3 regions of the Mesorhizobium shonense genome follow, and region 1 is predicted to be linked to each of the others. Evidence: predicted binding sites of a transcription regulator. Region 1 holds the regulator's gene; each other region holds the start of a gene.
What was found. The regulator LexA, encoded in region 1, represses DNA repair genes until DNA is damaged. The targets are predictions, from matches to a motif close to TGTTCNNNNTGTGTTCNG.
Positions count from the first base shown of each region.

Region 2: parE (DNA topoisomerase IV subunit B) is a predicted target of LexA. The motif match lies at 2,622-2,639, and genes of this name have one in related genera.
Region 3: def (peptide deformylase) is a predicted target of LexA. The motif match lies at 986-1,003, and genes of this name have one in related genera.

Region 1 covers NZ_JBEPLM010000003.1:90,772-101,329, forward strand. Annotated here, with positions in the region: gene gltA (citrate synthase) at 1-1,145, opposite strand, end outside; gene gltX (glutamate--tRNA ligase) at 1,328-2,752, opposite strand; gene ABID26_RS09825 (ComEC/Rec2 family competence protein) at 2,855-5,311, shown strand; gene lexA (transcriptional repressor LexA) at 5,305-6,039, opposite strand; gene ABID26_RS09835 (molybdopterin molybdotransferase MoeA) at 6,156-7,361, opposite strand; gene moaC (cyclic pyranopterin monophosphate synthase MoaC) at 7,363-7,842, opposite strand; gene trpC (indole-3-glycerol phosphate synthase TrpC) at 7,844-8,656, opposite strand; gene trpD (anthranilate phosphoribosyltransferase) at 8,661-9,671, opposite strand; gene ABID26_RS09855 (peptidyl-prolyl cis-trans isomerase) at 9,668-10,558, opposite strand, start outside.
Region 2 covers NZ_JBEPLM010000008.1:300,455-311,012, reverse strand. Annotated here, with positions in the region: gene ABID26_RS21890 (hypothetical protein) at 1-28, opposite strand, end outside; gene ABID26_RS21885 (type II and III secretion system protein family protein) at 34-1,428, opposite strand; gene cpaB (Flp pilus assembly protein CpaB) at 1,514-2,449, opposite strand; gene parE (DNA topoisomerase IV subunit B) at 2,705-4,759, shown strand; gene ABID26_RS21870 (FUSC family protein) at 4,905-6,971, shown strand; gene ABID26_RS21865 (DUF2336 domain-containing protein) at 6,975-8,096, opposite strand; partial or broken gene ABID26_RS21860 (MaoC family dehydratase) at 8,244-8,702, shown strand; gene ABID26_RS21855 (HpcH/HpaI aldolase/citrate lyase family protein) at 8,702-9,583, shown strand; gene ABID26_RS21850 (methyltransferase family protein) at 9,596-10,270, opposite strand; gene ABID26_RS21845 (TetR/AcrR family transcriptional regulator) at 10,412-10,558, shown strand, end outside.
Region 3 covers NZ_JBEPLM010000029.1:545-11,102, forward strand. Annotated here, with positions in the region: gene ABID26_RS35135 (DNA recombination protein RmuC) at 1-953, opposite strand, end outside; gene def (peptide deformylase) at 1,057-1,587, shown strand; gene ABID26_RS35145 (hypothetical protein) at 1,629-1,817, shown strand; gene fmt (methionyl-tRNA formyltransferase) at 1,872-2,807, shown strand; gene ABID26_RS35155 (GNAT family N-acetyltransferase) at 2,804-3,310, shown strand; gene truA (tRNA pseudouridine(38-40) synthase TruA) at 3,335-4,135, shown strand; gene ABID26_RS35165 (LysE family translocator) at 4,386-5,021, shown strand; gene ABID26_RS35170 (3-deoxy-7-phosphoheptulonate synthase) at 5,046-6,137, opposite strand; gene ABID26_RS35175 (hypothetical protein) at 6,226-6,357, opposite strand; gene ABID26_RS35180 (SDR family oxidoreductase) at 6,595-7,389, opposite strand; gene iolG (inositol 2-dehydrogenase) at 7,768-8,760, opposite strand; gene ABID26_RS35190 (ATP-binding cassette domain-containing protein) at 8,841-9,611, opposite strand; gene ABID26_RS35195 (ABC transporter permease) at 9,614-10,558, opposite strand, start outside.

The DNA.
Region 1 (10,558 bases):
ATGCCCGAATAGAAATCGACGTTCGGATAGAGCTTCTTCTCGATGAAATAGGAATCGGTGAGTGCGATCTTTTCCAGCTCCATCGCGATGTCGAGCAGCGGATCGTCCTTGATGCCGAGCTCGCCCAGCACCTCATGCGCGGTCTTCTGCATGATCTTGGCGCGCGGATCATAGTTCTTGTAAACGCGGTGGCCGAAGCCCATCAGCCGGAACGGATCGTTCTTGTCCTTGGCGCGGGCGATGAATTCCGGGATGTTGTCGACATGGCCGATCTCGCCCAGCATGTTGAGGGCCGCCTCATTGGCGCCGCCATGCGCGGGGCCCCACAGGCAGGCGATGCCGGCGGCGATGCAAGCGAACGGGTTGGCGCCCGACGAGCCGGCAAGCCGCACGGTAGAGGTCGAGGCGTTCTGCTCGTGGTCGGCATGCAGGATGAAGATGCGCTCCATGGCGCGCGCCAGCACCGGATTGATCTTGTACTCCTCGCAGGGCACCGCAAAGCACATATGCAGGAAGTTGGCGGCGAAGTTCAGCTCGTTCTTCGGATAAATGAAGGGCTGGCCGATATGGTATTTGTAGGCCATCGCGGCGATCGTCGGCATCTTGGCGATCAGGCGCATCGAGGCGACCATGCGCTGGTACGGGTCCGAGATGTCGGTCGAGTCATGGTAGAAGGCCGACAGCGCGCCGACCACGCCGCACATGACGGCCATCGGATGCGCGTCCCGGCGGAAGCCGGTGAAGAAACGCGACATCTGCTCATGCACCATGGTGTGGCGCGTCACGCGGTAATCGAAGTCGTCCTTCTGCGCCTTGGTCGGCAGTTCGCCATAGAGCAGCAGGTAGCAGACCTCGAGGAAGTCGCCATGTTCGGCAAGCTGGTCGATCGGATAGCCGCGATGCAAGAGGATGCCGGCATCGCCGTCGATGAAGGTGATCGCCGACTCGCAGCTCGCCGTCGACGTGAAGCCCGGATCGTAGGTGAAGGCGCCGGTGGTGCTGTAGAGCGCGCCGATGTCGATGACGTCGGGCCCCGTCGAGCCGCTTCGCACCTTGAATTCATGGGTCTTGCCGGCGAGTTCGAGCTTGGCGGTCGACTCATGCGCCTTGCCGCCCGGTTCCAGTTTTGTCGCAGCTTCGCTCATTCTCAAACTCCTTTATGTTTCCTCATGCCGGCAAGGCAATTCCTGCAAACGACACGTCGAAATCACCGGAATGCGCGAACTTACCACCGCATTTTAGGAAGTGCGTGCCAGATTGGGCCAAGGCCTAATGTTGCACTGCGAAACACACCTTTCAATGCCAATCTTCTTGGGCCAGTTCGCTCCTAATCGATTTGATCTCCGATCCGCGCCAGGCTCTCCACGCGCCCCAACACGGCCAGCACGTCGAACACGCCGGGCGATGTGCTCCGGCCGGTGAGCGCGGCTCTCAACGGTTGAGCCACGGCGCCAAGCTTGTGGCCGCCGGCCTGCGCAAAGTCACGAATAGCGGCTTCCGCGGTCGCGGCGCTCCAGTCGGCGGGGACCGCCGCGAGCGCTGCATGGGCACCACGAAGGATGGCGCGCGCGTCAGCGCCAAGCAATCCCGCGGCCTTCTCATCGAGCTGCAGGGGCCGCTCCGCGAACAGGAAGGCGGCTCCGTCAACGAGCTCGACCAGCGTCTTTGCCCGCTCCTTGAGGCCGGGCATGGCGGCCAGCAGCTGTGCCTTGCGCCTGTCGTCGAGCCTTGCCGCGAGCGCCGGTCCGCCTTCGAGACAGGGCAAGGTGGCGACGAAGATGTCGAAGAGAGCCTTGTCGTCCATCTGGCGCATGTGCACGCCGTTCAGCGCCTCGAGCTTAGCGAAGTCGAAGCGCGCGGCACCCTTGTTGACGTCGCCGATGTCGAACCAGGAGATCATGTCCTTGATCGACATCACCTCGTCGTCGCCATGGCTCCAGCCGAGCCTCGCCAGATAGTTGAGCAGCGCCTCGGGCAGATAGCCCATGGCGCGGTAGGCCTCGACGCCGAGCGCGCCGTGGCGCTTCGACAGCTTGGCGCCGTCGGCGCCGTGGATCAGCGGGATGTGCGACATCGACGGGACAGCCCAGCCCATGGCGTTGTAGATCACGGTCTGGCGCGCCGCGTTGGTCAGATGGTCGTCGCCACGGATGATGTGGGTGACGCCCATGTCGTGGTCGTCGACGACGACCGCGTGCATGTAAGTCGGGTTGCCGTCCGAGCGCAGGATGATGAAGTCGTCGAGATCCTTGTTCGGGAAGCGCACCTCGCCCTGCACGCGGTCGTGCACGATCGTCTCGCCCTCAGTCGGCGCCTTGATGCGGATGGCGCCCTTGACGCCGGGAGGCGCCTCTGACGGGTCGCGGTCGCGCCACTGGCCGTTGTAGCGCGGCGGCAGGCCCTTGGCTCGCGCCGCCTCGCGCATCGCCTCGAGCTCTGCCGGCGTCTCGTAGCTGTAGTAGGCCTTGCCGAGACGCACGAGCTCCTCGGCCACCTCGCGGTGGCGCGGCGCGCGCGCGAACTGCGATACTGCTTCGCCGTCCCAAGAGAGGCCGAGCCAGGTCAGTCCATCCAGGATGGCGGCCGTCGCCGCCTCGGTGGAGCGCTCGCGATCGGTGTCCTCGATGCGCAGCAACATCGTGCCGCCCGTGTGCTTGGCATAGAGCCAGTTGAACAGCGCCGTGCGCGCCCCGCCGATGTGCAGGTAGCCGGTGGGCGAGGGGGCAAAACGGGTGACGACCTTGTCGGACATGGAACTCTCAGAATGGCACTGAAAACAGAGGTGGTTGCGCGGACTTTCGCGCTGTCGCGGTTCATGTAGCATAGGAGGTCTGGGGCGCAAGGGGCAGACCCGATGGCTGGACGTGGCCGGGGCGCGGTGGAGGGCGAGGGGACGACGGCTGGCGTCAGCGAGCGCCTGCTGTTTGCCGGCACCGCGCCTGCTGAAGCGACGCCGGTTTCGCTTCCGATGCCGCGGCCGGCTGGTGAGATTTTACCGCCGGACGGCGGTGCCGCCCTGCAGCCGCCACAGTCGGCAACCATCGACCGGATCCGACGGCAGTTCAGCCGCGCCTCGTTTTCCGCGTTTCGCCAAAGCGTCGTTGTAGCCGCTACAACCGAGCTCGACCGCGGCATCGCCTTCCTGCTGGTGCCGGTGTTCCTGGCTGCCGGCGTGATCTTCTATTTTTCCCTGAACGCGGAGCCCGATCTCTACAGGCCGCAGGCGGCGGTAGCGCTGATGGCGGTCTGTGCGGCCATTTCCCGCTCTTGGCCAAAGACGCATCTTCTCTTCATGGCGGCGCTGTTTTGCGCATTGGGCTTTGTCGCCGCGAAAGTCGAGACATGGCGGACCGCAACGCCGATGCTCGGCTCCGAAATCCAGACGCGGCTGACGGGTCGCGTCGTCATCGCCGAGGAAATGGCCAATGGCCGTGTGCGGCTGACCATCGACCTCATCTCGACCGCGCATCCGACGCTGCGCTACGCGCCGGATCGCGTCAGGCTCTCGGCGCACAGAATTCCGCCCGAGATGAAGGCAGGGTCGCTGGTGACAGGCTATGCCCGGCTCTTGCCGCCGACCGGACCGGTCCGCCCCGAAAGTTATGACTTTTCCTTCGATAGCTATTTTTCCGGCATCGGCGGCAGCGGCTTTTTCCTCGGTGACCCGAAAGTCATTTCGACAACCGATCCGGCCGCTGGGGCGAGCATCACCTCGGCGATCGAGAACGCGCGCGAGGCGATTGCCGGTCACATCAGAAGCACCGTCGGCGGACCCGAAGGCGAGATTGCCGCGGCGCTGATCGTCGGCATTCGCGCCGGCATCCCCGAAGACATCAACGAGGCGATGCGGCGGACCGGAATCTACCACATCATCTCGATCTCGGGCCTGCACATGGCGCTGGTCGCCGGCACGATCATGCTTCTGCTGCGCGGCGCCTTCGCGTTGTTTCCGGATTTCTCTTCGCGGCGCCCGGTGAAGAAATATGCAGCGGCCATCGCGCTTGTCTCGATCGCCGCCTATCTCGTCATCTCCGGCGTGGTGGTCGCCGCCGAGCGAAGCTTCATCATGCTTGCCGTCATGCTGGTTGCCGTGCTGTTCGACCGCGCGGCGCTGACGATGCGCAACCTGGCGATCTCGGCCGTCGCCGTCATCCTTGTGTCGCCACATGAAGTGGTCGGCCCAAGCTTCCAGATGTCGTTCGCCGCAACCGCCGCCCTTGTCGGCGCCTATGCCGGCTGGGCCGACTACCGCGCCAGCAAGGAGAGGGCGCCGCCAGCAAAGCGCTCGTTCCTGCGGTTCCTGTCGCGAAAGCTGGCGGTCGGAGCGGGTGGCGCCGCCATGACGTCGATCATTGCCGGAAGCGCTACGGCGCTGTTTGCCATCTGGCATTTCCAGCGCGTCTCGCCGCTCAGCCTATTGGCCAATCTGGCGATCATGCCGATCGTTTCGTTAATCGTCATGCCGTTTGCCGTCCTAAGCGCGTTGGCGATGCCATTCGGCATCGATGGTCCGTTCCTCTATTTGATGGGCAAGGGCCTGACGGCGATGATCGCGATCTCGGCGTGGATTTCGCAATGGTCGCCAGTCGATGCCGTAGGGCTGATCTCGATCCAGTCGGTGCTGCTGGCAACGATCGCGCTCGTCATCGCGACTATGGCGACCACCTGGCTCAGGCTGGCGGCCGTTCCTTTCGCTCTGGCCAGCCTGTTGACGATCCCGCAGGTGCGCACGCCGGACCTTTTGATCTCCGAGGACGCGCATCTGGTGGCCATGCCGATCGGCGGCGGCGAACTCGCCATCAACCGTGCCCGCTCCAACGAATTCACCACCGACAACTGGAAACGGGCGCTGAAGGCCGAAGCGATCGTGCCGCCGGAGACGTTCGCCAAAGACGCGCTCGACATAGCCGATCCCGTCGACCTGCCGCCAGGTTCGCCGTTCTATTGTACCGGTGATCTCTGCATCGGCCGGCATCCTTCCGGTGCGATCGTCGCGTTGGCGGAAAACCGCAACAGTGCCAGGCCGGCCTGTAGCTTTGCCGACCTCATCGTCATAAACGACGCCACGGCCTATAATCCTTGCCGCGATCCACGGGTTCTCGTCGTCACCAAGCGCCAGCTCGCGCGTGACGGCAGTGCTGCCGTCTTCTTCGACCCGCAATCGGCAACGGCGCGACCAGCCATTCAATATGCAGTCGAAAAGCCCTATCGCCCCTGGCATGAGCAGCGAAGCTATTCGCGCGAGGCGAGGGGCCTGCCGCCTTACAAGCGGCCCGAGAAGCCAGAGGCCAAGCCGCAACCAGCTCAGTAGCGGCGGATCAGCCCGACCAGCTTGCCCTGAACCTTGACGCGATCGGGTCCGAAGATGCGGGTCTCATAGGCCGGGTTGGCGGCCTCGAGCGCGATCGAGGCGCCCTTGCGGCGGAAGCGCTTCAGCGTCGCTTCCTCGTCGTCGACCAGCGCCACCACGATCTCGCCCGGGCTCGCGGTGTTGGCGTTGCGGATGATGACCGTGTCACCGTCGAAGATGCCGGCCTCGATCATCGAGTCGCCCTTGACCTCCAGCGCGTAATGCTCGCCGCCCGCGATCATATCCGGCGGCACTGTGATCGAATGCGTCTGGTGCTGGATGGCGTCGATCGGCACGCCGGCGGCGATGCGGCCCATCACCGGAATGGACACGGCCGAAACGGCATCGTCGTCATTGCTGGGCGTTGGCGCGCGCGAGGGCGCCGCAGGCTTGATCTGCCGGCCGAGATTGCCTTGGCCGCCCTGGATGACGCTCGGAGAAAACTTCCTCGCCGCATTGAGGCCGGGCGCGATCGAATCGGGCAGGCGCAGCACTTCCAGTGCGCGCGCCCTGTTCGGCAGCCGGCGAATGAAGCCGCGCTCTTCCAACGCCGTGATCAGCCGATGGATGCCCGACTTCGAGGCTAGGTCGAGCGCCTCCTTCATCTCGTCGAAAGACGGCGGAATGCCGCTTTCCTTGAGCCGTTCGTGGATGAACATCAGAAGTTCATGTTGTTTGCGCGTCAGCATGGCAGCCCCAACGGGTCCTGAAACCAGAATCAGAAAAACAAACCCAGAACAAACACTATCTGTTCCAGTTGTGTTCCGCAACCGTTTAAAGTTTAGTGAATGTGTTGACGTTTTGTTCAGCGTAACATCAGAACGCTGCATTCGTCGCCGACCTCGGCCGCCGGGGCGAGGGGCTGGCGCACGATCAGGCCGTTGGCGTCGGCCAGCATCTTGAGCATAGAGGAATCCTGGATGCCGAACGGCGTCGCGACCAACTGTCCGGCGTCCTCGCGCACGACGGCCCGCACATAGTCCTGCCTGAGATCGTTGGCGTGCATTGCGGCAGCCAGCCGCGCAGTGCGGATGTCCTGCCGGTAGCTACGGCCGCCGAGACGCGCCAGAAGCGGCTTCAGGAACAATTGCGAGCAGACAAGGCTTGCCACCGGATTGCCGGGCAGGCCGATGCAGCGGATGTTGCCAAGCCGGCCGAACATCAACGGTTTGCCGGGGCGCATGGCGATCTTCCAGAAATCGAGCTGCATGCCTTGGCCGGTCAGCACGTCGTGGATCAGGTCATGATCGCCGACCGACGCGCCACCGAGGGTGACGATGACATCGGCGCCCGCCTCGACGGCCTTTCCGACCAGAGCCGCAATCGCGTCATGGCGGTCGGCAGCGATGCCGAGATCGAGAGCGCGCGCGCCAACCGACTGCGCGGCCGCAACGACGCCATAGGCATTGGACGAGATGATCTGGTCGGGGCCGAGCTCGCTGCCCGGCGGCAGCAATTCGTCGCCGGTGGCGATGATGGCAACCAGCGGTCGGCGCACCACGGTGAGGCTTGGATGGTTGGCCGACGCCGCCAACGAAAGCGCCGCTGGATCGAGCAGGCGGCCTTTTTCGAGCAGCACGTCGCCTTTCAGGAAGTCGAGACCGGCTCGCCGGATGTTGCGTCCTGCGGACGTCGGCTCGGTCACCTCGATCTGGCCGCCGCCGAGGTCGCGGACATTTTCCTGGATGACGATCGTGTCGGCGCCTTCGGGGAGCGGCGCGCCGGTGAAGAGGCGCACGGCCTCGCCCTTGCCGACGATGCCGGTAAAGCCGCGCCCGGCCGGCGCCATGCCGATCACGGAGAGCCGCGCCGGCACCGAGCCCACATCCGCAAAGCGTGCGGCATAGCCGTCCATGGCCGAAGCATTGAAGGGCGGCTGAGTGCGCAGCGCCACCACCGGTTCGGTCAGAGCCCTATCCGCCGCGTCGGCCAACGGTATGCTTTCGCCCGGCAGCGCAGTCGCGCCGGCCAGCAAGCGCTCGAGCGCCTCGGCGACCGGAAGCAGTGCCATCTTAGGATTCTGCCTTGTAATCGCCCGACTTGCCGCCGGTCTTCTCGACCAGCCTGATGCCGGAAATCACCATGGCGCGGTCCGCCGCCTTGGCCATGTCGTAGATGGTGAGGCACGCGACCGACGCCGCGGTCAGCGCCTCCATCTCCACGCCCGTCTTGCCGGTGACGCGGGCAAGCGCGGTCACCTTCAGGCCGGGCAGCGCGCGGTCGGGCTCGATATCGACCGCAACCTTGGTCAGAAGCAACGGGTGGCAGAGCGGAACGAGTTCATGCGTCTTCTTGGCCGCCATGATGCCGGCGATGCGCGCGGTGCCCAGCACGTCACCCTTCTTGGCGTCGCCGGCCAGGATCATCTCCAGCGTTTGCGGCTGCATGGTGACAAAACCTTCGGCGATTGCGGTGCGCGTCGTCTCGGCCTTGTCGCCGACATCGACCATGTTGGCTTCGCCCTTGGCGCCAAGATGGGTGAGGGCTGCCATCTCAAACGGCCTCGGCCGGCGCCTTGCCAGTCAGCAGAAGCGAGGTCGCGGCCGCCACATCGGCCTGCCGCATCAGGCTCTCGCCGACGAGGAAGGTGCCGATCCTGCTCTTTTCCAGCCGACGGCAATCCTGATGGGTGAAGATGCCGCTTTCGCTGACCAGCAGCCGGTCCGCCGGCACCATGGCGGCGATCCGCTCGGAAACGTCGAGGCTGGTCTCGAAGGTTCGCAAATCGCGGTTGTTGATGCCGATCAGCCGCGACGAGAGGCAAAGCGCGCGCTCCATCTCCTTCTCGTCATGCACTTCGACTAGCGCGTCCATGCCGAGATCGAAGGCCGTCGCTTCGAGCTCGCTAGCCAGCGCATCGTCGACGCTTGCCATGATGATGAGGATCGCGTCCGCGCCCCAGGCCCGTGCCTCGTAAACCTGGTACGGATCGAACAGGAAATCCTTGCGCAGTGCGGGCAGGCTGACGGCGGCGCGTGCGGCGGTCAGGAAAGCGGGCGCGCCCTGGAAGGACGGAGCGTCGGTCAGCACCGAAAGGCAGGCCGCTCCGCCCTGCTGATAGGCCCTGGCGAGCGCCGGCGGGTCGAAGTCGGCGCGGATCAGGCCCTTGGACGGGCTCGCCTTCTTGATCTCGGCTATCAGCGCGAAGCCGCCGGCCTTCCGTTTGGCCTCGAGCGCCGCGAGGAAGCCGCGCGGTGGCTCGGCATCCTTGGCCTTCGCCTTGATCTCGGCAAGCGGCACGCTGAGCTTCGCCGCGGCGATCTCTTGGCGCTTATAAGCTTCGATCTTGCGCAGGATATCGGACAAAGTTCTAACCGTTCGAGATTTCGATGAGCTTGTCGAGCACCGCGAGCGCCCGGCCGCTGTCGATGGCTTGCGCGGCGGCTTCAATGCCGTCGGCGAGCGTCGTCGCCTTGCCCGCTACCACCAGCCCGGCGCCGGCATTCATCAGCACCGTGTCGCGATAGGCGCCGGCAGCACCGCCCAGCATATCGCGTAATGCCGTGGCGTTATAGGCCGCATCGCCGCCGCGTAGCTCTTCCTTGCTGTGCCGCTTCAGTCCCACCGCTTCCGGAGTGAGCGTGAAGTTGCGGATTTCTCCGCCGGCGAGCTCGGCAACTTGAGTCTCGCCGGTGGTGGTGATCTCGTCGTAGCCGTCGCCATGCACGACCCAGGCGTGATCGGCGCCAAGCGCCTTCAGCGTCTCGGCCACCGGCGTGATCCATTCCGGCAGGAAGACGCCGACCATCTGGCGGCTGACGCCGGCCGGGTTGGACAGCGGTCCGAGCAGGTTGAAGATGGTGCGCGTGCCGAGCTCGCCCCGGATCGGGCCCACATGCTTCATGGCAGGGTGATGCGCCGGCGCGAACATGAAACCGACGCCCGCCTCGTGGATGCAGCGGCTGATCGTTTCCGGCGGAATGTCGATCTTGACGCCGAGCGCCATCAGCACGTCGGCGGAACCGGTCAGCGAGGAAAGGCCGCGATTGCCGTGCTTGGCGACCGGAACGCCGGCCGCCGCAATGACGAAGGCCGAGGCGGTCGAGATATTGACCGAGTGCGAGTTGTCGCCGCCGGTGCCGACGATGTCGATGGCGCCGAGCGGGGCTTCGACGTGCAGCATCTTGGCGCGCATCGTGGCGACCGCGCCGGAGATTTCGCTCACCGCCTCGCCGCGAACGCGCAGCGCCATCAGGAAGCCGCCGATCTGGCCCGGCGTCGCGTCGCCCGACATGATGATGTCGAAAGCCTCGCGCGCTTCCTCGAAGGAGAGCGCACTGCCGGTGGCGACCTTGGCTATGTGTGTCTTGAGAGCGCTCATCGGGTCTGTGCCTGGGAAACGGCGGACGGATCGATGCGAACGTCGTATTGCGACTGCAGTTGCGCCACCAGCTGGTCGAGCAGGTCGTCGGACATGCCGGCGCTGAAGGATTTCTGCGCATCGTCGGGAACCGAGCTGCCATCGGCGCCGGCCGGCTCGAAGACTTCGGCGACCTTGAACAGGATCTGGCCATCGCCGGTGGGCGAGGGGATCAGGCCCGTGCCGCCTTCGCCGACGCCGAACATGGCCGCGGCGCCTTCCTTGCCGAAGTCGGCATCGTCGGCTTCCCGCTTCAAGCCGCGCTTGGTCTGCTTCTCGAGCTTCAGCTCGCCCGCGATCACGTCGAGCGTCGTGCCGGCCTTCAGGCGCTTTTCCAGCTCCTCAGCCTTCGCGTCGAGCTGCTTGTCGGTCTCGGCGGCCGTCCAGTCGGCCGCCACCTTCTGGCGAACCTCGTCCAGCGTGCGGTCGCGCGCCGGCGTGATCGACTGGACTTCATAGAAGACGAAGCCGTTGTCGGCGGTGGTCAGGCCTTCGTTTTCCTGGTTCGGCTCGGCCTCGAAGACCGCCTTGATGAGATCGGCCGATTGCGGCAGGTCGTTGACGATCGTGCCGTCCGGCCGCTGGCCGGTGCGGTCGATGGCGTCGATGGTGACGACCTTGAGCTTCAGCTTTTCGGCGGCCTGAGCAAGCGAGGCGCCCGAAGCGCGGGTGTCTTCATAGCTGTCATGCACGTCGAGCAGGATGCGGCTAGCCTCGCCGAGCGCCAGGTCCTTGCGGATCTGATCCGACACTTCCGAAAGCGCCTTCACCACTTGCGGCTTGATCTCGGTGACGCGCAGCAGCACCGGGCCGAAGGCGCCCTGGACCACCGGGCTGACCTCGTTGAC
Region 2 (10,558 bases), on a different contig from region 1:
TGACAGCAATGCAAAGTGCTGGGCGCATGGGCTTCAGTCCTTGGGCAGATCGAGGAAGTGGCCGGACGTCGTGGCGGCCACCGGACGGGCCGCGCTGCCGTCGGCCAGCGCCACCGGGCGCTTGGGCGCCGAGGCGTCCGCTTCCTCGGTGTTGTTCAGGAAATAATCGGCCGGACTTGCCGGCCGCGTCCCGTCGGTCGGCTCGACCATCTTCTTCGACGGATCGACCGGCTTGACCAGATAAGGCGTGACGATGATCACCAGGTCGGTCTCGCGCCGCTGATAGGATTTCGAGGAGAACAGCGAGCCCAGCACCGGCAGCTTGCCGAGCCCCGGCAGGCGCGAGGTGGTGATGTCGTTCTGCGACTGCAGAAGGCCGGCGATCATAAAACTCTGGCCGTTCTTCAGGTCGACCGATGTCTGGGCGCGACGCACGATGAAGGCCGGAATGGAAATGCCGCTGCTGACTTCGATGGAGGCGGAAGTGTCGATCGAGGACACTTCCGGCGCGATGTCGAGGCTCACCAGCCCGTCCTTGAGCACGGTCGGCGTGAAATCCAGGCCGACGCCGTATTTCTTGTAGGTGACGCTGATCTTGCCGTTGTCCTCGGAGACCGGGATCGGGAACTCGCCGCCGGCGAGGAAGCTCGCCGTCTGGCCGGAACGGGCGATCAGGTTCGGCTCGGCCAGCCGCCGGGCCAGCCCGCGCTCCTCCAGCGCCTTGATGGCGATGTCGATCGAAACGCCGTTGGAGAGCAGCCGGCCGATGATCTCGCCGGTGCCGGCCGTCGGCACGGTGCCTGGATCGATGATGACGTCGCGGCCGCCGATGCCGAAGGCGAAGTTGGCGCCGTATTTGGCGCCCAGATCCTGTCCCGCCTGGCGGTTGATCTCGACGAAGCGGACATTGAGCTGAACCTGCTGCGAGGACGAGATGTTGACCGAGTTGATCACTTCCTCGTTGCCGGAAAAGCGCGACGCGATCTTGCTGGCCTTCTCGGCCGCGACCGCATCCTCGGCCTCGCCCGACAGCACCACGCGGCCATTGGCCGAACCGACCCTGATCTTGGCATCCGGCACGCTGGCGCGGATGGTGCTTGCGAGCTGATCTGTATCCAGCGTCACCTCGACGTCGATGGTGCCGACGAGCTGCTTGTTCTGATCGAACAGTGCGATACCCGTGGTGCCGAGATTGTTGCCCAGCACATAGAAGGATTTGTCGGTCAGCGGGTTGACGTTGGCGATCTCCGGGTCGCCGATGACGATCTGGTAGAAGGCGGCGCTCGTCATGATCGTCTTGGGCTTGCCCTTGGCGACCTTGATCGAGGCGTTACTGGTCGCCGAGACGTAGACGACGTCGTTATTTGCCTGGGCCGGCGCCCCAAAGGCAAGCATTCCGGCAGTTGCCAGCAAGGCACTCGCCGCCATCGCACGCAGAAGGCGCAGCCCTCTCGTTGTCCATTCTTTATTCAACACAGGCATTGTCACGTCCCCGGCCGGTCCCCACCGGCTATTATTCTTGTTCCTTGGAAGGAACGACGTCTCCCTCGGCTCGCTTGGAGGGAACCTTGTATTCCTCGACCTTCGTCCCGCGCGACACGATCACCGTCTTGAACTTCGGCTCTTCCGGCTCCTTCGCTACCGCGTTGACCAGCGAGGCAGCGCTTGTCTCCGCGCTCGCGGCGACCGAGCCGCCGAAGGAGGAGATGGTGGTGAGCCCGTTGCTGCTGGCGCTGGCGTCGGCGGCGGACCGCAAGGACAGTGACAATGTGCCGACGGTGCGGGCTAAAGCGACTTTCTGCGCCCCTTCGTTCGTCACCTCGAGGGTCACCGAATTGGCGATCTGCGGCTCGGTCTTGCGCTCGTCCGCGCCCTGCCCGACCGAAAGCACCTTCGCATCGGAGACTACGATCTCGGACGTGACCGTCGAGCCGGATGCCCCTTGAGCGTTCTTGGCCACTTCCTGGATTTCGCCCGCGTCGCGCGTTAGCACGACGTCGACCCGGTCGCCCGGCGTGATGAAGCCGCCGACGCCGGCGATCTCATCGGTGCGGATGGTGACGGCCCGCATGCCTGGCGACAGCATGTTGGAGAGCGTCGCGCGGCCGTTCGGCCCCGACAGCTTGGTGAGCAGCACCGGCTCGTTGACCTCGATCGGCGACAGCACGACGCGACTGCCTTCGGCAAGCAGCTTGTCGATGGTCGGGAAGGCGCCCTGCGGCAGGGAATCCTGCGGCCACGGGATTTCGGTGAGTTGCGATCGATCGAGCTGCATGCCGTAGCGCAGCGGAGCATTGGCCACCACGATGGTCTTGAACTCGACCTTGGGCTCCTGCGGCGCGGCGATCGATGCCACCTTTTGCTCGGACTGGGCCCTCGCCTGGCTTTTGACCCAGAAATCCGCGGCAAAGATCGAGATCGCGCCGAAAACGGCGGCGATGCCGATCATGGTTATGGCCCTGCCCCTCACAACGAAACCCCTGACGCCCCGTGGTCTTTTGTTTGTTGCCACTCACGCTAGGCGACATTGTTAAAGAATCAGGAATCCAAACATATGGAGACCGCCCTATTTCCGGCGGCTTGGTTATCGAATGGTTTTAGAATAAGAGAGACTTTGATCCCTGAACGGAACAGGAACTCGTTCGCCCGCCAAAAGCGTGGCAGTATCGAGGAGTGATTCGCAGTACCGGACTTAATGGCCAGCATGGACGACACCAGCGATCTTTTCGGCAATCAGGAAAAGCAGCCCCAGCAAGGGCGCGCGCCCTCGCGTCCGGCTGATCCGCTGGTTCAGGCGGCGAAGCGTTCGACCTCCGCCCGTGACGGCAGCGAGAGCTACAGCGCCGCCGACATCGAGGTGCTGGAAGGGCTGGAGCCGGTGCGCCGCCGCCCAGGCATGTATATCGGCGGCACCGACGACAAGGCGATGCATCACCTCTTCGCCGAGGTCATAGACAATTCTATGGACGAGGCGGTCGCCGGTCACGCCACCTTCATCGACGTCGAACTCTCGGCTGATGGCTTCCTGACGGTCACCGACAATGGCCGCGGCATCCCGATCGATCCGCATCCGAAATTCAAGAAGCCGGCGCTCGAAGTCATCATGACGACGCTGCATTCGGGCGGCAAGTTCGACTCCAAGGTCTACGAGACCTCGGGCGGCCTGCACGGCGTCGGCGTCTCCGTCGTCAATGCGCTGTCCGATCACCTCGAGGTCGAGGTCGCGCGCGGTCGCCAGCTCTATCGCCAGCGTTTTTCGCGCGGCATTCCGGTCAGCGGTCTCGAGCATCTCGGCGAGGTCCACAACCGCCGCGGCACGAAGACCCGCTTCCATCCCGACGAGCAGATCTTCGGCAAGGGCGCCGCCTTCGAGCCGGCGCGGCTCTACCGCATGACGCGCTCGAAAGCCTATCTGTTCGGCGGCGTCGAGATTCGCTGGACCTGCGATCCGTCGCTCATCAAGGAGAAGGACCAGACCCCTGCCAAGGCCGAGTTCCATTTTCCCGGCGGCCTGAAGGACTATCTCAAGGCGACCCTCGGCGACGAATTCCAGGTCACCCGCGAGGTCTTCGCGGGAAAGAGCGACAGGCAGGGCGGCCACGGTTCGCTCGAATGGGCGGTGACCTGGTTCGGCGGTGACGGTTTCCTCAATTCATACTGCAACACCATCCCGACCGCCGAGGGCGGCACGCATGAGGCGGGCTTCCGCAACGTGCTGACGCGCGGGCTTCGCGCCTATGCCGACCTGATCGGCAACAAGCGCGCCTCCGTCATCACCACCGAGGACGTGATGATCTCGGCCGCGGGAATGCTGTCGGTGTTCATCCGCGAGCCGGAATTCGTCGGCCAGACCAAGGACAGGCTGGCGACCATCGAGGCGATGCGCATCGTCGAAAGCGCCATCCGCGATCCTTTCGACCATTGGCTGGCCGACAATCCGCAGGAAGCCTCAAAACTTCTTGAGTGGGTGATCGCGCGCGCCGACGAGCGCGTGCGCCGCCGCCAGGAAAAGGAAGTCTCGCGCAAGAGCGCGGTGCGCAAGCTGCGCCTGCCGGGCAAGCTCGCCGACTGCACGCAGAACGCCGCGGCCGGCGCCGAGATCTTCATCGTAGAGGGCGACTCGGCCGGCGGCTCGGCCAAGCAGGCGCGCGATCGCGCGAGCCAAGCCGTGCTGCCGCTGCGCGGCAAGATCCTCAACGTCGCCAGCGCCGGCAACGACAAGCTTGCCGCCAACCAGCAGATCTCCGACCTGATCCAGGCGCTCGGCTGCGGCACGCGCTCGAAATACCGCGACGAGGACCTGCGTTACGACCGCGTGATCATCATGACCGACGCCGATGTCGACGGCGCGCATATCGCTTCGCTGCTGATCACCTTCTTCTATCAGGAGATGCCGAACCTGATCCGCGGCGGCCATCTCTACATGGCCGTGCCGCCGCTCTATTCGATCCGCCAAGGCGGCAAGGTCGCCTATGCGCGCGACGACGCGCACAAGGACGAATTGCTGCGCACCGAATTCACCGGGCGCGGCAAGGTCGAGATCGGCCGCTTCAAGGGCCTTGGCGAGATGATGGCCTCGCAGCTCAAGGAGACCACGATGGACCCGAGGAAGCGCACGCTGCTCAGGGTCGATGTGAGCGAAGCCGAGGCGGCGACCAAGGACGCGGTCGACGCGCTGATGGGCACAAAGCCCGAGGCGCGCTTCCGCTTCATCCAGGAACGCGCCGAGTTCGCCGAGACCGACGTGCTGGATATCTGAACGCGGACCGGTCCATAACAGGCTTCGCTATGCATGTCGCCCAGAAGTGTGCAGCGGTTCTGGGACAACGACATGCATCAAAACAAGGACTTAAAGCGCGTCGTCTGAATTCGTTTCAGGCGACGCGCTTTAGGGAGACTTGAATGTGGCCTGGACGCGGCTGAAAGATCTTGCCGGGATACCGCTGAACGGCCTGACGCAACCGACGCGCTCGGACTGGATCTTTGCCCTGCGCACGGTCTCGGCCGGGCTGACCGCGCTGTTTGCCGCCTACGCCCTCAAGCTCGACCATCCGCAATGGGCGATGATGACGGTGTTCATCGTCGCGCAGCCGGTGGCCGGCATGGTGCTGGCGAAAGGTTTCTACCGGCTGCTCGGCACACTCGCCGGCGGCCTTGCTGCGATCGGCATCACCTTGCTGTTCGGTACCAACCCGTGGCTTTTGGTGACGGTGCTGGCGCTATGGATCGGCGTCTGCACGCTCGTATCCTCGCTGCTGCGCAATCCGGAGGCCTATGGCGCGGCACTTGCCGGTTACACGGCGATGATCATCAGCCTGCCCGCCTTCGGGCAGCCGCATCTCGTCGTCGATCTCGCCATTGCACGCTGCGCTGAAATCGTGCTCGGCATCGTCTGTGCCGGCGTCACCAGTCGACTGATCCTGCCGAAACTTGCGGCGGACGCCATCATCTCGAGACTGAAGCGCAGCATCCTCGATCTTGCCGAATACGCCTCGGGCGCCTTTTCCGGCGGCGATCCGGCCGGGCTTGCCGCCCTCCAGCGCAAACTTATCGGCGATGCCCAGACGCTTGCCGAGATGCGCACCTATGCGCGCCTCGAGGCGCCGAGCTTCGCCACGCGCGCCCATCCGGTGCGGCGCACGATCGGGCAACTCCTGTGGGCGCTTTCGGCGGCGCGCGCGCTGCACACCCATGCCGCGCCGAAGAACGCGGCGCTCATCCCGGTGCGCGGCGAGTTGAAGACCTTGGTCGGCGAACTGGCGGCGACGCCAGGGGCGCTTGACGACACCGGCCCGTGGGTAGCGCGGCTCGATGCGATCGCGAGCAAGGCAAGAGAGGCGCCGCCTGTGCCTACCGACCCCAGCGAAGACAAAGTCGGCACCATCACCCGCCTCACCATCGCCGCCGATTTCGCGGAGGCGCTGAAGCAGGTGATGCGTGGCCTGGATGCGCTTCGCTCGCCGATTTCCAGGTCGTCCCGTGAACGACAGCAGCCGGCGCTGGTCGTGCATCGCGATTATCACGCCGCCTGGCGCAATGCCGTGCGCGCCGCGCTCGCCACGCTGCTGGTGGCCGCCTTCTGGCTCACGACCAAATGGTCGGAGACCGCCGGCACCGTCATCCTCGTCGCCGTCGTCTCCAGCCTGTTCGCAGCGCGCCCCGATCCGGTCCAGTCCGCCTGGGGTTTCTTCAGGGGAACGCTGCTCGCGCTGCCCTTCGCCTTCCTTGTCGGCCAGATCGCCTTGCCGGCGCTCCCCGGCTTCGGCTGGTTCACGCTCTTTGTCGTGCCCATCATGGTGCCGGCGGCGCTCGGCATGGCCAATCCGCGCTATGTCGGCGTCGCCACCGCCTTCGCCATCAATTTCTTGGCTTTTCTCAGCCCGCACCAGCTGATGACCTATGATCCCGGCCCGTTCTTCGCCGGGTCGGCGTCGATCCTGGTCGGCATCCTGATCGCCATCGCCGTCTTCATCGTCGTGCTGCCGGCCAACCCTTGGGTCACCGTCGAGCGCATCTCGCAGGCGATGCGCGAGGACCTGGCGCGCCTTTGCCTGCATGAGCGCATCCCCAGGCGTTCGGCCTTCGAAAGCCTGGCCTATGACCGGATCAACCAGTTGATGCCGCAGTTGCAGCAGGCAGGCAGGAAGGGCGATCCCATCCTCGGCGGCAGCATCGCCGCCGTCACCGTCGGGCTCGAAGTGCTGCGGCTGCGCGGCGCGCAGCTGAATTCCGCGCTCCCGCGCGAGACGGTGGAGTCGGTCGGCAATTTCCTGCGCGGCCTGGCGCGGGAATTGCTGTTCAGAAGACATGGCGAACCGCAGACGTCGACCGTTGCCGTGGCGAGGCAATATGCGGCGAGCATCGCCGATCGCAGCGACCGCCCCGAAATGCTGCAGGTCGCAGCCTCGCTGCGCATCATCGCCGCGGCGATGGAGGATTATCCGGATTTCTTCGCGAAGGGTCGCGGCTGAGGGCTACGCTGCAGCAATTGCCAGCGCATGTCCGCGCGCGTTCTCACGCAGCGCGTCGAGGTGGATCGACTTCACCAGCCCGGCAAGATCGCCCTCGGCCGATTGCCCGCCGAGATCCTTCAGCATCAGCCAGCTCACTTCCTGGACGCCCGCGACGCGCTTGCCATTGGCAACCTCGCGCCAGATCTTCAGCGCCCGCAGGATGATACCGTGCGTGGCGCCGGCAAGGCCGGCGTTGCGGAACAGCGCCTGCAACGCCACGTCGTGACCGCCGGCCAGCAGCGCCCTCACCCGCTGCTCGGATTGTTGGGCAAGCGCGACCAGCGCCGAGCCGAAGAAGTCGACCTTGCCGTGCGCGATGGTGCGGATGATGAAACCAGCGGTGAGATCGCCGCGCAGCCTCAGATGCTCGATCAGCGCGGCATGCTCCTCGGCGCGCGTGCCCTCAATCAGCGTGACGGAGGCTTTCACGCAGGCGTCGCGCATCACGCGGTCGGCGCGGGCAGCCCCCATCAGCGCCAGAACCAGCGGCGAACCCTTCAGCGTCTCGCCAAGCTTGACCAAAAGCATGTGCCGGCAGTCGGCAGGCAGACGCGCGTCGGAGATCAGCGCTTCGCGCACCAGCGGCAGATGGCCGTGGCGTTCGGCCATGCGGCGGAAGCTCAGCGATGCAATATCGGCGCCGCTGTTGGCGACGAGCGTGGCGCAGGCTTCCGGTTCGCCGATCTCGGCGATCGCTGCCGCCAGCGCCATCGAGACGACGGGGCGGTTGGCGATCAGCTTCTGGGTGGCCTTCTGGCCGCAAGCGACGCGGTCGATGAGATCGGCATCGGTAAGCAACGGCGAACGCGCCAGCACCAGCGCCGCCACTTCCGGTTGGTCGGAAGCCAGCGCGGCTATCACCTGCGGCGGCGCGTGGTGGCTCATCGACAGCGCTTCGGCGAGCGACTGCCGGACCTTGGCGGAAACGTCGTCGAGCAGCAGCGTCAGCGCCGCCTCGGCGGCGCAGCGATCCTCGAACGGCAGGTCGGAGTTTATGTAGGCGCGGGCCAGCGCGCTCGCGGCGGCTGCGCGCTCGGAAACCCTTGCCGTATCAATCCATTTTAGGAAATGCGAAACAATCATGCCGACCAGCTACGCCCTTGCCGGAATGTTCCCCGGCCCCGTTGTGAACGGTAGGCTGGAAATGGTTTACGAACGGTTCACCATGTTTCTTAACCGGCTTGATGGAACCGCGACCAACGCCTATCAAGCAAGCGTAAGCGGAGGAGATCGGACATGGCCGGGCTTTATCTTGAGGAGTTCGTCGCCGGCCACGTCTTCCGGCACGCATTGCGCAAGACCGTCACCGAAAGCGACAACATGCTGTTTTCGGTGATGACGCTGAACCCGCAGCCCCTGCATATCGATTTCGACTTCGCCGCGAAGAGCGAATGGGGCAAGCCCTTGGTCAATTCGCTGTTCACGCTCGGCCTGATGATCGGCATTTCGGTGAACGACATCACGGTCGGCACAACCGTCGCCAATCTCGGCATGAAGGAAACCGTCTTCCCGCACCCGGTCTTCCACGGCGACACCATCCGGGTCGAAACCACTGTCGTTTCGGTGCGCGAGTCGAAGTCGAAGCCTGATCGCGGCATCGTCGAATTCGAGCACCGCGCCTACAACCAGGCAGACGTTCTCGTCGCCAAATGCACGAGGCAGGCGATGATGATGAAGAAGGCCGCCTGATGCGCTCGCTGCTCTTCGTTCCGGGCGATTCCGAGCGGAAGCTGGAAAAGGGCTTTGCCGCCGGCGCCGACGTGGTGATCGTCGACCTTGAGGATTCCGTCGCCGCCGCCAACAAGGCGCAGGCGCGGGCGATTGCGGCGAGCTTCATCCCAAGCAAAAGGCAGCAGACCGGTTCCGCCGTCTATGTGCGCGTCAACGACCTCTCGACCGGCCTGACCGACGACGACCTCGCGGCTCTTGTCCCGGCGAGGCCCGACGGCGTCATGCTGCCGAAGTCGAACAGCGGCCAGGATGTCCAGCAGCTGGCGGCAAAGCTTCGGGTGCACGAAGCGGAGAACGGACTGCCGGACGGCAGCATAAGAATCCTGCCGATCATCACCGAAACGGCGGCCGGTTTGTTGGCGGCGGCGAGCTATGCTGGGGCAAGCGCAAGGCTTGCCGGCCTGACCTGGGGCGCAGAGGACCTGTCGGCGGCGATAGGCGCACGTTCGGCGCGCGACGAGAGCGGCCGCTACACCGACGTGTTCCGCCTGGCGCGCACGATGACCATCCTTGCGGCTGGCGCGGCCGAGGTCGCGGCGATCGATACCGTGTTTCCGGATTTCCGCGACATGGCCGCTTTCGAGGCCGAATGCCGCGAGGCCGAACGCGACGGCTTTACCGGCAAGATGGCGATCCATCCGGCGCAGGTGCCGGTCATCAACGCCGCCTTCACGCCGTCGGCCGAGGCGGTCTCGCGATCGCACGCGATCGTCGCGGCCTTCGCGGCGGCGGGAAATCCCGGCGTGGTCGGCATCGACGGCAAGATGTATGACCGGCCGCACCTGCGGCTCGCCGAACGGCTGCTGGCCCGCGCCAGGGCGGCAGGAATTTCCGCCTGATCTTCCGGCCTGCTACCAGACAAGCGGGATCAGCCTGTAGCGCACATGGGCCGCGTAGTCGTCATAGCCCCGCAACCCCGTCCGCAACGTCTTTTCTTCGATGAAGGTGCGGATTGCGAGCAGAACGATGAAGACAAGCACCGATGCCAGCCCCCACCAGGAGCCGAGCAGCAGCGCCGTGCCGGCGAAATAGAGTATGGCGCCGCCATACATCGGGTGGCGGACGTAGCTGTAAGGCCCTGTCGTGATCACCCGCTGCCCGCGCTCGTCCTGGATCTTCACGACCGGCGCCGCGAAGCTGTTTTCCAGCATCGTGAGATAGCAGATCCAGATACCGACGAGCAGGACCAGCGCGCCGATCGCCTGCACCCAGGCGGAAACCGGCGACCAACCGAAACGGAAATCGAACCCCATCAAGGCCAGCCAACCGAAGATGCCGAGCAGCAATATGCTCAGCAATATTTTGTCGGCCGCGGTCTGGTTCTTCTGGATCGGAGGGCGGAGGCGCTCATTCATCAGGCCCGGATCGCGCCGAGCAAGCGCCACACCCATGGTAAGGCTTAGTCCGACCATCACGACAATGTACACCCAGGCACCGGTCCAGTGCAGCGTGCCTGCCGACACAAACAACAGTGTGCCCATGAAGCCGAACCACAGGAATGTCTGGACAACCAATTTCGAGACCATGACCCAACCTTCCGTGACATGCCCGCCGCTATTGGTCGAATCCGACCAGTGGTCTATTATACCGACCAATGGTCTGTTCTCAAGCCTTATCGGCACTCGGGCATCTGGACGGGAACGGTCGCGGCGTGCAGAAGGTTCACCATGCCACGCGTTATCAAGCACCCGGAACTCAGGCGAGAAGAACTGCTCGACCAGGCCCAGGCCTTGTTCCTGACCCATGGCTACGACAAGGCGAGCCTCAATGACGTGATTGCCGCCGCCGGTATCTCGAAGGGCGCTTTCTATCAT
Region 3 (10,558 bases), on a different contig from region 1:
ATGCGCGCGTCCTTCAGGATCGCCTGGATGACCTGGATCGACAGCATCAGGAGCGACGGTGAGACGATGACGACGCGGGCGCGGTGCGCCTTCTGCACCACCGCTTCGAAATTCTCGTGGATCTCGGCGAACACCGATTCCGACGGCACGAACATGAAGGCGGTGTCCTGCGTCTCGCCCTGGATCAGGTATTTTTCGGCGATATCGCGGATATGCACCTCGATGTCGCGCCGGAATGCCTGCGCCGCCGCCTTCTGCAGGTCGGCGCCCTCGGCGGCGCGAATGGCGTTCCAGGCTTCGAGCGGGAACTTGGCGTCGATGGCCAGCATCGGCGCGCCGTTCGGCATCCGCACCAGGCAATCCGGCCGGCTGCCGTTGGAGAGGCCCGCCTGGAATTCGTAGGCGCCGTGCGGCAGCCCATCGGCGATGATCGCTTCCATGCGCGACTGGCCGAAGGCGCCGCGCGTCTGCTTGTTGGAGAGGATCGCCTGCAACTGCACCACCTGTCCGGCCAAAGACTGGATGTTGCCTTGCGCGGTGTCGATCACCGCCAGCCGCTCCTGCAGCTTGGCCAGGCTCTCATGCGTCGACTTGGTCTGCTCGGCCATGGTCTGGCCGAGGCGGCCGGTCATGGCGTCGAGCCGCTGTCCGAGCGATTGGGTGAGCTCGGCCTGCCGCGCCCCGAACACTTCGGCGATCGCGCCCATCCGTCCCTGCATCTCGGCCTGTGCCTGCAGGATGTCGGCCATGCGCGCCTCGGTATCGCGGGCATGGTCGGCGGCCTCTGTCGCCGCCACAGCGCGTGCCCCTGCGGCGCGCCACAACGCGACGACGAGCGCCATGAACAGCGCAAGCAGCAGCGCGGCGCCGAAACCCAGCGCCTGGCCGAGCGTGATCGTGGTAGCGCCCAGCCTTGCAACTGGCTCGGAAAGGATGGAGGTCATGTCGTTCATGCCGGCAGCATAACCGATTCGGTTCGCTGGCACAGATCAAAACGTGAACAGTCAGAAGTCGTCCCGGTTGACGCTTTTCCAACGACGTCTTAGGTGAGACGCCATGTCGATCAAGCCGCTCATCATCCTTCCCGATCCGATCCTGCGCCAGGTTTCCAAACCGGTCGAGCGCGTCGATAGCGATCTGCGCAAGCTCGCCGACGACATGCTGGAGACCATGTACGATGCGCCGGGCATCGGGCTGGCGGCGATCCAGGTCGGCGAGCCGAGGCGCTTGCTGGTCATCGACCTTGCCAAGGAGGGCGAAGAGCCGGCGCCGCATGTCTTCATCAATCCGGAGATCCTCGAAAGCTCCGGCCAGCGCTCGGTCTATGAGGAAGGCTGCCTGTCGATCCCGGATTATTATGCCGAGGTCGAACGTCCGGCGGCCGTGCGGGTAAAATATCTCGACCGCGACGGCAAGCTGCAGGAGATGCAGGCCGAAGGCCTGATGGCGACGTGCCTGCAGCACGAGATCGACCATCTCAACGGCGTGCTGTTCATCGACCACATCTCGAAGCTGAAGCGCGACATGGTGGTCAGGAAGTTCAAGAAGCTTGCCAAGGAGAAGGCGCCGGGCAAGATGGTGGGCTAGCAGCCGTTTGGAGCACGGCCTTCCGCATTACAGATCTCGGCTTGGAGGCATCGACGAGCGAAACGCTGATCAAGGGCTTTCCCAAAGACGGGCCTGAGCCGAGTTTTTCGGCGTGGGATGCGGTGCGCTCGGCATTCGTCTCCGAAGACGCGATCGACGACGACTTTGCCAAGTTGATGTATGAAGTCGAGGCCGAACGAAAACGCGACTTCGGTTATATCGCGACGTGATCTGAAGCTCATAAATGCTCAAGGCGAGCGCCTGAACAGCACCGCGAGATAAATATGCCCCTTCGCGTCATCTTCATGGGCACGCCGGATTTTTCCGTGCCGACCTTGCGCGCGATCGCCGAGGCCGGCCACGACATCGCCGCCGTCTACACGCAGCCGCCGCGCGCCGCCGGCCGGCGCGGGCTGGAGCTGACGCCCTCGCCGGTGCAGCGCGAGGCCGAACGGCTGGGCTTGGAAGTGCGCACGCCGACATCGCTGAAAGGCGAAGCCGAGCAGCAGGCCTTCGCCGCCTTGCGGGCGGACGTCGCCGTGGTCGTCGCCTATGGGCTGCTTCTCCCAAAACCCGTCCTGGGGGCGACCAGGCTGGGCTGCCTCAACGGCCACGCCTCGCTTCTGCCGCGCTGGCGGGGCGCCGCTCCCATCCAGCGCGCCATCATGGCCGGCGATGCCGAAACCGGCATGATGGTGATGCGCATGGAAGAAGGTTTGGACACCGGTCCGGTGGCATTGGTTGAAAAATCTTCCATCGGACCCGATATGACGGCCGGCGAATTGCATGACAGGTTGATGGACATAGGCGCTTCGCTGATGGTGGAAGCGCTGACGCAGCTGGGGATAAATTGTCTGACATTTACCCGACAGGCGACGGAAGGGGTGACCTACGCCCGAAAGATCGATAAATCGGAGACACGCGTAGACTGGACGCGGCCTGCCGGCGAAGTCCACAATCACATTCGCGGCCTCTCGCCCGTTCCGGGCGCGTGGTGCGAGGTCGAAATTGGCGGCCGCATGGAGCGGCTGAAACTGCTTCGCTCGACGCTCTCTGATGGCGTCGGCGAGTCGGGAGGAATTCTCGATGACCGGCTGACGGTCGCCTGCGGGTCAGGCGCGGTCCGGCTGGTCGAAGTTCAACGGGCGGGCGGAAGGCCCGCCGCCGCGCAGGAGTTTTTGCGCGGGGCCAAGATCGAAAAAGGAACGAAACTCACATGAGCATGATGTCGATACGCGCGGCGACGCCGCGGGATCGCGAGGCGATCCGCCTCGTCGAAGAGCATGCCTTCGGCCAGCAGGCGGAGGCCGGCCTGGTCGACGCGCTGGTGACGGGCGGCGACGCCGTCGTCGAGCTGGTCGCGGAAGAAGATGGCCAGGTCGTCGGCCACATCCTGTTTTCCAGGCTTTTCGTGCAGAACGGCGGCAAGCGCTTCGCGGCATTGGCGCTGGCGCCGCTGGCGGTCGAGCCGTCCTTCCACGGCACCGGCATCGGCGGCGCGCTGATCCGCGAGGCGCATATCCGCCTCAAGGAAGCCGGCGAGGCGCTGGCCGTGGTGCTGGGGGACCCGGCCTATTATGGCCGCTTCGGCTACAGCCATGCCCGCGCCGAAAAGTTCGAGAGCGAGTACCAGGGCGAGGCGCTGCAGGCTCTTGCCTGGGGCGACGCGCCCGCGACCGGCAGGCTGGTCTACGCTTCGGCCTTCATCGCGCTCGCCGCTTAGGCGGGCGCGAACGAATAGCAGAACATGCCGCGTTTTCGGCTCGATATCGAATATGACGGCAGCCAATTCGCCGGCTGGCAGCATCAGGCGGACCAGCCATCGGTGCAGCAGGCGATCGAGCAGGCGATCGAAAAATTCTGCGGCGAAGAAGTAAGGTTACGTGCCGCCGGCCGCACCGATGCCGGCGTGCACGCCACCGCCCAGGTGGCGCATGTCGATCTCGCCAAGGCCTGGGCGGGCGACAAGGTGCGCGATGCCGTCAACGCCCATCTGCAGGCGGCCGGCGCGCGTATCGCCATCTTGAGGGCGGCGGTCGTCGCCGACGGCTTCGACGCGCGCTTTTCGGCCACCGGCCGCCATTATCTCTATCGCATCCTCAATCGCCGCGCCCCGTCGGCGCTGGAAAAAGGCAAGGTCTGGTGGGTGCCGAAACGGCTCGATGCCGAGGCCATGCACGAGGCGGCGAAAGTGCTGCTCGGGCGGCACGATTTCACCACCTTCCGCTCCACCCAGTGCCAGGCCGAAAGCCCCGTCCGCACGCTTGCCCAACTCGACGTCAGCCGTATGAGCGATCTCATCGAGGTGCGAACCTCGGCGCGCTCCTTCCTGCACAACCAGGTGCGCTCGATGGTCGGCTCCTTGCGGCGCGTCGGCGACGGCTCCTGGAGCGCCGACGACCTCAGGGCGGCGCTGGAAGCGCGCGACCGCGCCGCCTGCGGCCAGGTTGCTCCGCCGGACGGCCTGTTTCTTGTCGGCGTCGACTATCCGGGATCCGCGGAGCAAAGCGGTCAGTCAGCGTCGCTTGGGGCCAAATCGTCTGACTAAAGCGCGTCGCACTGCAACGGATTCAGGCGACGCGCTTCAAGTTTTTATGCATGTCGTTATCCCAAAACCGCTGTACACTTCTGGGCGACATGCATTGGACGGGCGCGGCGCGCCTTGCGCATTTTCTTCACACAACCGAAACGCTACTGACACCGCCCCGTCAGTTGGGATGTCTTATAGGGCCGCCCATCGGTTTGAAAATCAACGGGATCCTCCGTGGTTCGGCCGCATGGGGCTCCGCGCGATTGACATGAGCTACAGCGAAAACCTCTGGCTGTTCTTCGTCCTGCTTTTCGGCATCATCGCCGTCCCGGGCATGGACATGCTGTTCGTGCTGGCCAATGCGCTGACCGGCGGACGCGACAGAGGCCTTGCTGCGACCGCCGGCATCATGCTCGGCGGCGCAGTGCATACGCTGAACGGCGCGATCGGCGTCGGCCTGCTCATGCATTTCGTGCCGGTCCTGTTCAAGCCGCTGCTGATCGCCGGCGCCGCTTATATGGCCTATATCGGAATTTCGCTGATGCGGAGCTCGATTACCGTCGGCGATGATGCGCCCGCCGGCAGCCGCTCCGCCTGGAAAGCCTTTCGCCAAGGGTTGGTCACCTGCCTGATCAACCCCAAGGCCTATCTCTTCATCCTTGCCGTCTATCCGCAGTTCCTGAAGCCGGCTTACGGTCCGATCTGGATGCAGGCGACCGTCATGGGGTTGCTGACGGTCGCCACTCAGGCAGGGATCTATGGCGGCCTCGCCATCACCGCCGGGCGCAGCCGGGCGCTTCTGGTCGGCAATCCGCAGGCGACCGCTTTCGCCGGGCGTGCGGCTGGCCTGCTTTTGTTTGCCGTCTCGGTGTTCACCGCATGGGAAGGGCTGAGGGCGGCGTGATCGCCGCCCTCCCCCACATTTCGCTCAGGCCGCGCCCTGTCGGGTGGCGAGCATTTCGCGCTTTACCGACCGGCGCCATTCGACGGCGCCGGCGAGGCCGTGCAGCACCGTCTCGGTGGTCGCCCAGTCGATGCAGCCGTCGGTGATGCTCTGGCCGTAGACAAGCGGCTTGCCGGGCACGACGTCCTGGCGGCCGGCGACGAGATTGCTCTCGATCATGACGCCGATGATGCGCTCGTCGCCCGCAGCCACCTGCCCCGCCACATCGTGCGCGACTTTCGGCTGGTTCTCCGGCTTCTTGCCGCTGTTTGCGTGGCTGACGTCGATCATCAGGCGCGGCGCGACACCTATGCGGGCGAGCTCCGTCGCGGCAGCGTCAACGCTCGCCGCATCGAAGTTGGGCACAACGCCGCCGCGCAGGATGACATGGCAGTCCTCGTTGCCGGTGGTCGCCGCGATGGCACTGCGGCCGCCCTTGGTCACCGCCATGAAATGATGCGGCTGGGCGGCGGACTTCACCGCCTCGGCGGCGATCCTGAGATTGCCGTCGGTGCCGTTCTTGAAGCCGACCGGGCAGGAGAGACCCGACGCCAGCTCGCGGTGGATCTGGCTTTCGGTCGTGCGCGCGCCGATGGCGCCCCAGGCAACGAGGTCGGCGATGTATTGCGGCGTCGTCATGTCGAGGAACTCGGTCGCCGCCGGCAGGCCGAGATTGTTGACGGCGGAGAGCACGTTGCGCGCCATGCGCAGCCCCTTGTCGATGTTGAAGCTGCCGTCGAGGTCGGGATCGTTGATCAGGCCCTTCCAGCCGACCGTGGTGCGCGGCTTCTCGAAATAGACGCGCATGACGATCTCGAGCCGGTCGGCCAGGGCCTCGCGCAGCGCCGCCAGACGGCTGGCGTAGTCCACGGCGGCAACCGGATCGTGGATGGAACAAGGGCCGACGATGACTACCAGTCGATCGTCGGCCCCCGTCAGGATGGAATGGATGGCGTTGCGCGATGCGGCAACGGTGCGCGTCGCCGTGAGCGAGCGCGGTATCTCGCGCATCACCTCTTCCGGCGTGCTCAGGACTTTGAGTTCCTTGACCCGAAGGTCGTCTGTGGTGGTCAACACGGCTTTCTGCTCCTGGTTAGGAGACCTGCCGGCTGAAACGAAAAAGCCGCCAGGTCTGGCGGCTTTTCGGATTTAGATGCTGCAATCTTCAGATCGAGCGCAATCCTCCCGCCGCCAGCGAGCTGTCGTAGTAAAAGTACCAAAACGAGGCGGTCAGGTGGATCATGCGGCTCATATAGTCGATGCCGGGGCGCTTGTCACGTGCTTGATTGGCAGGCAATTTCGGATGGGGCCGAACCTTCGCGATTTCGTCATCCCAGGGCGAAGCAGCCGCGCAGCGGCGTCGCGAAGACCCTGGGATCCATTCCGTGACCTTGGCCGAAGAGCGCGGCGATGCAGAATTCTGGACCGCAGCAACGCCCTGGAGTCGCGGCCTGGATCCTCGGGGCTGCGCCGCGTCGCTTCGCTCCTTGCTTTCGCCCGTGGATGACGAAGTGACTGGCGTCGCCCCCCTGCGCTACTCCCCGATCACGCCGGCAATGTTCTGGTCGTAGTCGACCAGCGAGCCGGTCATGACGCCGGCCTGCGGGCTCAGCATATAGGTGATCAGCCGGGCAAGCTGCGCCGGTTTCACGAGCTGGCCCATCGGCTGCGCGGCTTCGGCCTTCTCCAGCCAGTCGTCGGGCGCGGCGTGCCATTTCTTCTGCACGATCGCCTCGCCCTCGGTGTCCATCCAGCCGGGCAGCACGGCGTTGCAGCGGATGCGGTTCCGCCGATAGGAGCTGGCGACATTCTTGGTCAGCGTCATCAGCGCGCCCTTGCTGGTCGAATAGGGGGTCAGGAAGGATTGGCCGGCATGCGCCGACATCGACAACACGTTGACGATCGAGCCCGGCGCCTTGCGCTCCAGGAGATGCGCGACAAGGCCCTGCATCAGGAAAAAGGGGCCGCGCACATTGGTGTCGAATATCTGGTCGAAGACCTCCTCGGTGGTTTCGATCAGCGAGCCTCGCGCCGAGGTGGCGGCGGCGTTGACCAGCGCGTTGAGCGTGCCGAAATGGGCGATGGCCGTTGCGATGGCGCGCTTGCAATCGCCGACGTTGGCGACGTCGGCGCTGATGAAGATGGCGTCGACGCCGCCCCTCTTGAGCGCGGCGACCGCTTTGTCGCCCTTCTCCTGCGAGCGGCCGACCAGCGCCAGCGCACGGCAGCCCTCATCAGCCAAGGCCTCGGCGACGGCGAAGCCAATGCCCTGCGCGCCGCCGGTGACGATGGCGCGCGTTTCTGAATTGCGACCGGCCAAACCGCTCATCGCTGTGCTCCTGTGTTTTTGACTACCAATGGATTTTCGAGGTTCATTGAGGTTCCGATCGGTCTCCCGGTGCCTTGCCGCAACGTTGATACCTTGGTCCAAGCGTCCTCAACGTCGTCATCCTAGGGCGAAGCAAGGAGCGTAGCGACGCAGCGCAGACCCTAGGATCCATTCCGTGACCCCGGCTGAAGAACACAGCGGAGCAGAATTCTGCACCGTTGGCACCGTTCCGATGTAACGGAATGGATCCTCGGGTCTGCGCCGCGTCGCTTCGCTCCTTGCTCCGCCCGTGGATGACGACGTGATAAGCGTTCCGGCTAATCGCCAAGCGTTGGAGACAGACAATCCGACCGCCATCGAAATACCTGTCTCATCGGATCAGTCGATGCGAACGGTCTTGCCCGTCTTCGCCGACTTCAGCGCCGCATCGGCCAGCTTCAACGCGACCAGCCCGTCCTTGCCGCTCGGCGAGGCCTTCTTGCCGGCGCTGTTGGCGGCGATGAAGGTCGCGATCTCGTTGGCATAGGCGTCGATGTAGCGGGTCATGAAGAAGTCGTGCAGCGGCGGACGGGTATAGCCCTTGTCGTTGGCAAGCTCGATCGACACCGGGCGCTGGTTCTCGGCCGCGACCATGCCTTTCGAGCCATGCACCTCGATGCGCTGGTCGTAGCCATAGGTGGCGCGGCGCGAGTTGGAGATGACGGCCTGCTTGCCGGAGGCGGTTTCCAGGATGACGCTGACCGAGTCGAAATCGCCGGCATCGCCAATCTTCTTGTCGACCAGCACCGAGGCATGGGCGCTGACCGCCACCGGCTCCTCGCCCAGCAGGAAGCGCGCCATGTCGAAGTCATGGATGGTCATATCGCGAAAGATGCCGCCGGAGCGGGCGATATAGTCGAGCGGCGGCGCGCCGGGATCGCGCGAGGTGATGGTGACCATCTCGACCGCGCCGATGGCGCCGTCGTCGATCGCCTTGCGGACGGCGGCGAAATGCGGATCGAAGCGGCGGTTGAAGCCGACCATCAGCACAGCATTGGCCTTCTCGACCACGGCGAGGCACTGCTCAACGCGCTTGACGTCGAGGTCGATCGGCTTCTCGCAGAAGATCGCCTTTCCGGCCTTGGCGAAACGCTCGATGAGATCGGCATGGGTGTCGGTCGGCGTGCAGATGATGACGGCGTCGATGTCCTTGGCCTGCTCTATTGCCGCGATGGTGCGCACTTCCGCGCCATAGGCGGAGGCGAGCTCCGTCGCCGCCTTCTCGAAGGCGTCGGCCACGGCAACCAGTTTGGCCTGCGGGTTTGAGGCAACGGCGCGGGCATGCACCTTGCCGATACGACCGGCACCGAGAAGAGCGAAGCGGAGTGTCATGGAATGTCCTTCGAGGATGGTTCTAAAACATGTCCGCGCCTCTCGGCGCGGACGATTGGTTGGTCCCGTCGTGACGCCTGTCAGGCGGCCTGGAGTTCGGCCTGTCCGGTCTTGGCGCCGGTGATATAGGCGACGATGTCGTTGCCGTCGGTGTCCTGCTTGCGCAAATTGGCGACGATGCGGCCGCGGCGGAAGACGACGATGCGGTCGACCAGATCGAACACCTGGCGCATGTTGTGGCTGATCAGGATCAGCGGCTCGCCGTTTTCCTTGAGCGTGCGGATGATGTTTTCGACTTGGGCTGTTTCCTGCACGCCGAGGGCCGCCGTCGGCTCATCCATGATGATGAGCTTGGAAGCGAACGTCGCGGTACGGGCGATCGCCACGCACTGACGCTGGCCGCCCGACATGTGGCGGATGGTGCTGGAAAGGTTCGGGATCTTCACTGCCGTGCGGACAAGTGCTGCCTCCGTAGCCTTGCGCATCGCCTTGCGGTCGAGGATCGAGAACGGCCCGAGGTTGAACAGCACCTTCTCGCGGCCGAGGAACAGGTTCGACGGAACGTCGAGATCGTCGGCCAGAGCGAGGTTCTGGAACACCGTCTCGATGCCGGCCTCGCGCGCCTCGATCGGGCCGGCGAAGTTCACTTCATTGCCGTCGAACCAGATCTTGCCGTCGGTGCGCTGCTCGACGCCGGTGATCTGGCGCACGAAGGTCGACTTGCCGGCGCCGTTGTCGCCCATGATGGCGACATGCTCGCCCTTGCGCAGCTCGAAGTTCGCCTCCTGCAGCGCATGCACGCCGCCATAGTGCTTGGTGAGGTTTTCGGTTTTCAGAACGATGTCGGACATGGTCAAGCTCCTATCGCCCGGCGGCGCTGGCGCCATTGATCGAGAACGACTGCGCCGACGATGATCACGCCCTTGACCATCTCCTGGTAGTAGGCGTCGAGGCGCAGGAAGGTGAAGCCGGAGATGATGACGCCGAAGATCAGCGAGCCGATCACGGTGCCGATGATAGACCCGCGGCCGCCCGAGAGCGAGACGCCGCCGATGACCGCCATTGCGATGGCGTCGAGCTCGTACATCACGCCCATGCCGGCCTGGGCGGTGAGGTTTTTCGACGAGAGCACCACCGCGGCGATCGAGGCGAGGATGCCGGCGATCACATAGACCAGCACCTTGTGGTTGGCGATCTTGATGCCCGACATGCGCGCGGCGTCCTCGTTGGAGCCGATGGCGTAACAGTGCTTGCCGTATCGGGTGTAGCTCAAGATGAGCTGGAACAGGATCGCCAGCGAGATGAAGATGACGACCGGCATCAGCCCCTTGCCGATCGCGGCGAAGCTGTCGGTGGGGAACGAGATCGGCTGACCCTTCGACCACCATTTGGCGATGCCGCGCGCCGTGACCATCATACCGAGCGTGGCGATGAAGGGCGGGATGCGCGTGTAAGCGATCAGCGCGCCATTGACGAGACCGGCGACGAGGCCGCAGGCGATGGCGACCAGCAGCGGCACGATCACCGGCAGATCGGTCCAGCCCTGCGCCAGGAACATCGCCTTGGGGTTGGGGTTGCCGTTGACCGTCGCTACCTGCGCGAAGCTCATGGCGATCATCGCCGTTGCGCCCACGATCGACCCCGAGGACAGGTCGATGCCGCCGCTGATGATGACTTGCGTCACGCCGATGGCGATGATGCCGACGATCGACACCTGCAGGATGATGATCTGCAGGCGGGCCTCGTTGAAGATCCCACTGACATTTTCACGGGTGTTGAACAGGAAGCTGTCGCCGAG